Regions from separate parts of the Micromonospora sp. CNZ296 genome, predicted to be linked through region 2. Evidence: riboswitches for the same ligand, from Rfam matches in the RefSeq annotation. Region 2 holds a riboswitch; the other holds the start of a gene.
The links. A riboswitch is a leader RNA that binds a small molecule or an ion and turns the genes downstream of it on or off. The one in region 2 is predicted to bind cyclic di-AMP.
Positions count from the first base shown of each region.

Region 1 (3,588 bases), on a different contig from region 2:
ATCCGCGCGCCGTCGGCCGGAACGGCCCGGAGCAGCTTGAAATGTGCGGCCGCAGGGGAAGCGAACCCGAGGGCCACGATGAGGGCGGGAAACAGCGCCAGCCACACCCGAATTGCCCAGCGCGCGGCGCGACGTGCTGGCGACTGAGGACATGCGAGACCCGGCGATGCAGCAAGCAAGGTCAGGCCGCCCGGCGACGCCGCTGGAAAGGCACTGTTGATCCTTCCGCCAAGGAGGCGCGGGCCGGTGCCCACACATCGCTCCCACGTGGTGCGGTCGCCATCCTAGGTCAACTACTACCCGCCCTTAGTAGGGGCGGGTCAGCTTCGACGATCCAGAAAGTCAGGTTGGGGGAGAGCGCCAGCATGGTGGCATCGCCGACTCGCAACGGCGACGGACTGCGCCGGGAGTGGTGCGAGGCATTGCCGCGGTCCCGGTCAGCCGTGGTCGGGTCGCTCTGTGGCCCCGCGGTGACGGATTTTGAAGCGGGCCACCGCGATCAGCGCGACGATCATGCTCTCGTACGCGGTTCCCACTTGCTTCGCGCGGCGCGCGCCCAACCGTCGGCAGGGCGGCGATCCGGCCTTACGCCGCCCGCCGGGATTGGGTTGATTTTCGTCGAAGCCACGTCGACATTCGAACGTCGAGCTACCCGCGGTCTGCGCGGGCTGACTGCCGGGTGTCACGAGCGCCGCCAACTTCATCTCCATGAACGCCTGTGCGGTAACGGGGAGCTCGCACTGACTTGTGTCTGCGCGCGGCCTCGGCCCGTACCACCACTACCGCCGCTGCTGCCGGCCCGGGTTTGCTGAATTGTGACTGAAATTGGTGTGGGGCTACGTACGGCCGCCCAGGAAACGGCCATTCGGGTGAGTATGCGGCGATCGGCCAAGCAATTGAGCGCCAACAGCATTCCGATGTCCGGTTACGTCCCGAGGGTTCCGCTATAACTGCTCGTCCCATTGAGTGGCATGAGTAACTGGAGGTTCCGATCAGAGTAGCGATGTTCGAGGCTTATGCAGGTGGGAGCCCTTGGCATACGACGTACCCACCGGTAATGTCGGCGCGTCCGGTGCGGTTTCCGATCGCAAGTGGCGACGCCGCTCCGACCCGCCTAATCGTGATCTCATGAACCGGGGACCCAGGCAACACCGGGGTGAATCCGCGAGCCACGGCCCGCGGTAGGGCGTACTTCCCGCCCGAATCCGTCAGCTAACCCGGTAGGCGGCCACGGAAGGAGTGCCAGCCTCGTGCGAAACACCTCCCGATACTCCCCACGCCTCCACGGCATCGCGGTGCCGACACTCGCCTGACTGTGAGTCCCGGCAACTGCCCCCCAGCCCGGCCCACCGGGCGCTCCCCATCCCCGCGGCACCCCGCCCAGTCACAACGTGCGTGAGTTCCTCCGCGCGTCGGGCCGGCCTGTGCCGCTCCAGCCCGTGGAGGAACACATGAAGCACCACATGAAGCGTCAGCTGCGGCGTCTTGTGACCGAGCGCCCGTACAAGATCATCGCCGGCTCCGCCGCGGCGCTCGTGCTCGCCAGCGGCGTCGGCACGGCGCTGGCCGCCACCGATCACAACGCGCCCGTCCGCCAGGGGAACACCGCCGCCGGGCTGGCTCCGCGGCTCGGTGATGTCGCCACCCGCGGCGAGGCTCGCGTCGCCGCCGAGCCGTCGCCGTCAGCGAAGGACAGGGCCACGACCGACCCGGACGTGACCAAGAAGGCGAGGCCGAAGCCTCCGTCGACCAAGGTCCTCGACCACACCTACGAGGCGCAGACTGCCTACTGGAACTGCGGCCCGGCCGCTGTGCGCAACGCGCTCAGCGCGAGCGGCGTCGAGACCACCCAGGACGCGATGGTCGCCCCGCTGAACGCTGGCGAGAACGGCACCAACTCGGCGGAGGACACCACTCGCGGGCTCAACCAGATGGTCAAGGGCAACCCGTACCGGACGCACATGATCCCGGGCCAGGCCGCGACGCCGGCGCAGATCGACCAGCTCCAGGCCGACGTGGTCACCGCCATCACCGACGGCCGTGCCGTGGTCGCCAACACCGTCGGCTCCGCGACCGATACAGACGGCGGCTGGCACTCCTTCCCCGGCGGCCACTACATCGCCGTGGTCGGATATAAGGACGACGGCCGGACGGTGCGGATCGCCGACTCCGCCGACCCGAACATGGCCGCCTACTGGATGACCACCATCGACCTGGCGAACTGGATGGCCACCCGCGGCTACTCCGCCTGATCCCATCTCCGGCCCTCGGGCACCGGCTCGTTCGAGCCGGTGCCCGTCGCCTTTCGGTTCGCGCCCAGTAGCAGGCAGGACGGCACGTCGTGCGCCCTCTGGTATGGCTCAGCCGATCATCTTGTGCGGTCAGGTTAGGTGCCGCCCGACGCGGCGGGCAGGGGCGAACACGTACAGGTCCAGCATGCCGGGTGGGTTGGCCAGGCCGGGGCCGCCGGCGCGAAATCCGAACCAGCCCCTCTGTGGACTTTGGTGCGTCACCGATAACGGCATGACGCCGACACGGGAAACTCCATAGTGCCGCTCGCTGCTATAGGATTACGGCATGAGCACCCATGCTGAGCATGGGTGCCGTGACTTTGTGTCCGAATCCCTCGGACACAACATCTCCACATATTGATCATGGGTTGAACGGGCTCACTTGCCTGAGGCTCCTGTGGTCGGTGTACATCGTTCCTGATCGCAGATGATGCTGATCTTGTTTCTGTGCAGGAGCGCGGCCAGGTCATGCGGGTTCTGGGCGTCGCTGGCGAGGCCGGGATGTCCCATCAGTCGCGCGATGATGTGGTCTTCCCTGAGGTAGAGCATCTTGCGTCGGCCGTTGGTGGGCTGTTGGGTGCTGGTGTGGCCTTGGCGGCATCGGTAGCCCGGACGCTGGTTGATCCAGTGGGATTCCAGTCTTCGGCCGCATGGTGCGCAGCGCAGCAGGCCGGTGAACAGGTAGCGGCGGGCAGTCCCGTCGTGGCTGGCCACAACTGCACACCGTGCTGTTCGAGCAGGGGTGCCAGGTGCTGCAGCTGGTTGGCGGAGAATGCTTGTTCGTATTCGCCGACCACGATCGCGTCGAACCCACGGTGCGGATCGGGGAGCGCGGCCAGCAGCGCGGCGGCCTGCGGACGCTGCCGCCAGCCGCGGCGGCGCGAGCAGCCGGCATCGAAGTACTCGGCGACGATCAGCCCGTGACCGGCGACGAGTTCGCTGGCGCAGTCCCGCTGCCAGTGCCGGGACGTCACCCGGTCTTGATGCTCGATGGTCGACATCCGGCCGTAGAACGCAAACCGCAGACCACCCTGCCGCCGGACGCGCGGCTGCGCGCCGGCGTGCGGCTGGCTGTTGAGCCATCGGGTCATGGGATCCGCGGGATCGTCACTCTGGTGGTCCGACACGCCAACATTTCTACGAAGGATCTTCATGGTCGAGTCGGACAAAAAGTCCGCTGCGCTGGATGAAGGGCTGTCGGGCCGGAGCCGGTGGTAGCCGCCCGAACAAGGCGGTCCAGCTACGACCGCCCGATGCAGGCCGCGCCGACGAGTGGCCCACGGGACTTTCGAACGCG
Region 1 is NZ_VISW01000001.1:627,187-630,774, forward strand. Features, by position in the region: gene FB455_RS02830 (copper resistance CopC/CopD family protein) at 1-107, opposite strand, end outside; gene FB455_RS02835 (hypothetical protein) at 438-710, opposite strand; cyclic di-AMP (ydaO/yuaA leader) riboswitch at 1,102-1,242, shown strand; gene FB455_RS02840 (C39 family peptidase) at 1,452-2,252, shown strand; gene FB455_RS34640 (recombinase zinc ribbon domain-containing protein) at 2,670-3,005, opposite strand; gene FB455_RS34645 (hypothetical protein) at 3,017-3,481, shown strand.
Region 1: it holds a riboswitch for cyclic di-AMP, as region 2 does, so the genes downstream of both, FB455_RS02840 (C39 family peptidase) here and FB455_RS06390 (C39 family peptidase) in region 2, are expected to answer to the same signal.

Region 2 (3,588 bases):
GGTCGCCGCCTCGACGTGCACGGTCACCGGCGCCTCGACCGCGACGCGGCCGGAGGCCGAGCGGCAGGCCGCTCCCGCCGGGGTTCCGGCGCCCGCGCCCCGGGCGGCCGCCCCGGCCGTCGTGGAGCCGGTCCCGGCCGGACGGGCCGTCGCACCGGCCGGCCCGCGGGCACCGCCCGCCCGCTGACCCGCTCACGGGCCGCGCCCGTTCTCCGCACCCACCGCACGTCATCCCCGCACCCGCCCCGGCGGCTCTTCACCGGCCCGCCCCGGCGAGGTCGTGCGGGTCCTCCCGCCAGGTCCTTCCCGTGAGGTGCCGACCATGTCGCAGACCGCTCTGTACCACTTCCTCACCTCCGTGCCCGAGGCCGCCGCCATCTGGTCCTTCCTCCTGCTGCTCGCCTTGGGCCTGCTCGCCGCGCTCGTCGCCCGGCCCGAACGCGACCCCGCGCCGGAGACCGCCCCCGAGCCGCCCGACGCCGACGCCGCCCGCCGCGACGACCTGACCCGGTACGCCGAGGAGGTGGCGGTGGCCGCCGCCGGGGCCGCCCAGACGGCCCGTCGCCGCCGGGAGCAGTGGCTGGCCGCGCAGGACGAGGCGGACCGGGCCTGGGCCGCGTACGACGAGGCGGATGCCGCCGCCCGCCGCCTCGCCGGCGCCGCCGCGCTGGCCGCGCCGCGCACGCCACAAACCCCTGCGGAGTACGCGGCCCGGGAGCGCTGGCTGCGCCACGCCGCCATGACGGCGCACTGGCGGGGCGACCTGACCGCCCGTCAGCTCGCCGACGTGCTGGCGCGCCGCAACGGGTGGGATCCGCGCCGGCACCCGGCCGAGCAGGAGATCGTGCTGGCCCGCACCGTCAGGGACGGGCGCCGGTCCGGATGGGAGAGCGCCGCCGCGCGGGAGCGGGCAGCCTGGCGGGACGCGGAACTGGCCGCCGAGGCCGCCCGGACACTCGCCGCCGAGGCGTACGCGGCCACAGTGGCGCTGCGGCCCGCCCCGGCGTACCGGAGCGCGACGCCGAGCGCCCAGCCGGTGCCCGCGTCGGTCCGTAACGCCCGCTGGCGCCCGGCCCGGGTCGGCTGAGACGGCCGTCTCGACCGAATCGTTACCCGGAACGTGGTGAGCCCGGTCACCCGGTTCACCGAAACGGGCGCCGGGCGCAGAACGGGTCATCGAGTATCGCGATTGTCGGCCGGGTGGTCGCCGTCTGTCCGCTTTCCGCCACCGGGCGCCGTCGAAACTGCTTGTCCCATTGAGTGAAGTCAGTAACCGGGTGTTCCGAAATCCGTTACCACGGATCACGTTTACGCAGGTGGGAGCGCTTGGCAGGGGGCATACCCACCGGTAGTGTCGGCGCGTCCGATGCGGTAATCGATCGCCGACGGCGACGCCGCACCGACCCGCCTAATCGTGTTCCACGAACCGGGGACCCATGAGCACCATCGGGGTGAATCCGCGAGCCCACGGCCCGCGGTAGGGCGTACTTCCCGCCCGAATCCGTCAGCTAACCCGGTCGGCGGCCACGGAAGGAGTACCCCGCGTGCCCACCCCTCGATCGTCCCCCCGCCTCCACGGCGAAGCGGTGCCCGCGCGCGCCTGACGCGCGACCGGCAACCGCCCTCTGGGCGCCCGGCATCACGGGCGTTCCCGATCCCCCGGCCATCCGGCCCCGCCAGCACGTGTGAGTTCCTCCGCGTGCCGGGCCGGCGTGTGCCGCTCACGCCCCGTGGAGGATTTCGTGAAGCACCACCTGAAGCGTCAGCTGCGACGGATCGTCACTGAACGCCCGTACCAGATCATCGCCGGATCGGCCGCCGCGCTCGTGCTGGCCGCCGGCGCCGGCACCGTCGCCACCGCGGGTGACGACGCCCCGGTCCAGGAGAACACCGCCGCGGTCGCCGACCTCGGCGCCGCCCGCCTCGGCGAGCAGCCCGCCAGCCGCAGCGAGGCCCGCATCGCCGTACCGCAGGCGTCGCCCAGCGCCTCCGCCTCGCCCAGCGCGTCGCCGAGCGCCTCCCCGTCGGCCAAGGTCACGGCCGACCCGGACACCACGCCCAAGGCCAAGCCGAAGCCGCCGTCGAGCAAGTCGCTCGACTACGACTACCAGGCCCAGATCAACTACTTCTACTGCGGCCCGGCCGCCGTGCGCAACGCGCTCAGCGCCGCCGGCGTCGAGCGCAGCCAGGACGCGCTCGCCGGCCCCCTCGGCACCACCGAGATGGGCACCAACTCGGCCGAGGACACCACTCGGGTGCTCAACCAGCAGGTCAAGGGCAACCCGTACCGGACCCGCATGATTCCCGGCTCGGCCACCCCGGCGCAGATGGACCGCCTCCAGGCCGACGTGGTCGAGGCGATCAGCAACGGCCGCGGGGTCGTCGCGAACGTCGCCGGTACGGCCACCGACACCAACGGCGGCTGGCACTCGTTCCCTGGTGGCCACTACGTCGCGGTGGTCGGCTACAAGGACGACGGCCGGACCGTACGGATCGCCGACTCGGCCGACCCGTCGCTGCCCTCGTACTGGATCACCACGATCGACCTGGCGCACTGGATCGCCAGCCGCGGCTACTCCGCCTGACCGTCCCGCACGCCCGAAGGCCGGCACCCCACCCGGGGTGCCGGCCTTCCCCGTCCCGCCCTCCCTCGCCCCCGTCCGTCACCGCCCAGGTCGGCGCCGTCGACTTCGTGGCGCTGGTGGCCCCGCAGGTGGCCCGGCGGCTGGTCCGCGCTCGCCCCTCGCCCTCGCCCCGCCCGGCCCTGGCGCGGCCCTCATGCGGCCTTGGCGCGCCGATCTTGGACTTGTGGCGCCCAGTTTGTCCGGCTCACCCGCTATGGAAGGTGCCACAACTCCAAGATCGACGGCGAGGGCGGAGTGTGGGCGGCCGGAGCCGGGGCGAGGGCGGCGCGCGGGGGCGAGGACGGGGCGGGGGCGAGGACGGGGCGGGGGCGAGGGCGAGCGGCGTGGGGCGTGGGGGCGTCAGGGTGGGGCGGGTCGGCGGGTTCGGTCTCGCGTGTCCGGGGCGGGCGGTGGCAGACTGCGCCAATGGGCGATGCGACGGGGAAGCGGCACCTGATTCTCCTGCACGGCATGGGTGCCACAGGCGAGGTGTGGCTGCCCTGGGCGCCGCTGCTGGAACGCCGCTGGCCCGGCCGCTGGCTCGCCCCCGACCTGGCGGGTCACGGCTGGTCGCCGCCGCTCGACGGCTACTCGTTCGAGGCCCTGGCCCAGCGCGTGGTCGACGGGCTCGGCCCGGTCCGGCTCGGCCCCGAGGACCGGCTGGTGCTGCTCGGGCACTCGCTCGGCGGGGTGGTGGCGCTGGCGCTCGCGGCCCGGCAGCGAGGGCTTCCGGTCGACGCGGTGGTCGGGCTCGGCATCAAGGCGGTCTGGTCCCCGGCCGAGCTGGCGAAGTCGGCGGAACTGGCCGCCCGGCCGGTCACCTGGTTCGCCACCCGTGACGAGGCGGCCCGCCGCTACCTGCGCGTGTCCGGGCTCGCCGGGCTGTTCGCCCCGGACCATCCGGTGGTGGAGGCGGGGCTGCGGCGGGAGGACGGCCGCTGGCGGCTCGCCATGGACCCGGCGG
Region 2 is NZ_VISW01000003.1:184,383-187,970, forward strand. Features, by position in the region: gene FB455_RS06380 (hypothetical protein) at 1-187, shown strand, start outside; gene FB455_RS06385 (hypothetical protein) at 323-1,087, shown strand; cyclic di-AMP (ydaO/yuaA leader) riboswitch at 1,396-1,538, shown strand; gene FB455_RS06390 (C39 family peptidase) at 1,731-2,585, shown strand; gene FB455_RS06400 (alpha/beta fold hydrolase) at 3,051-3,588, shown strand, end outside.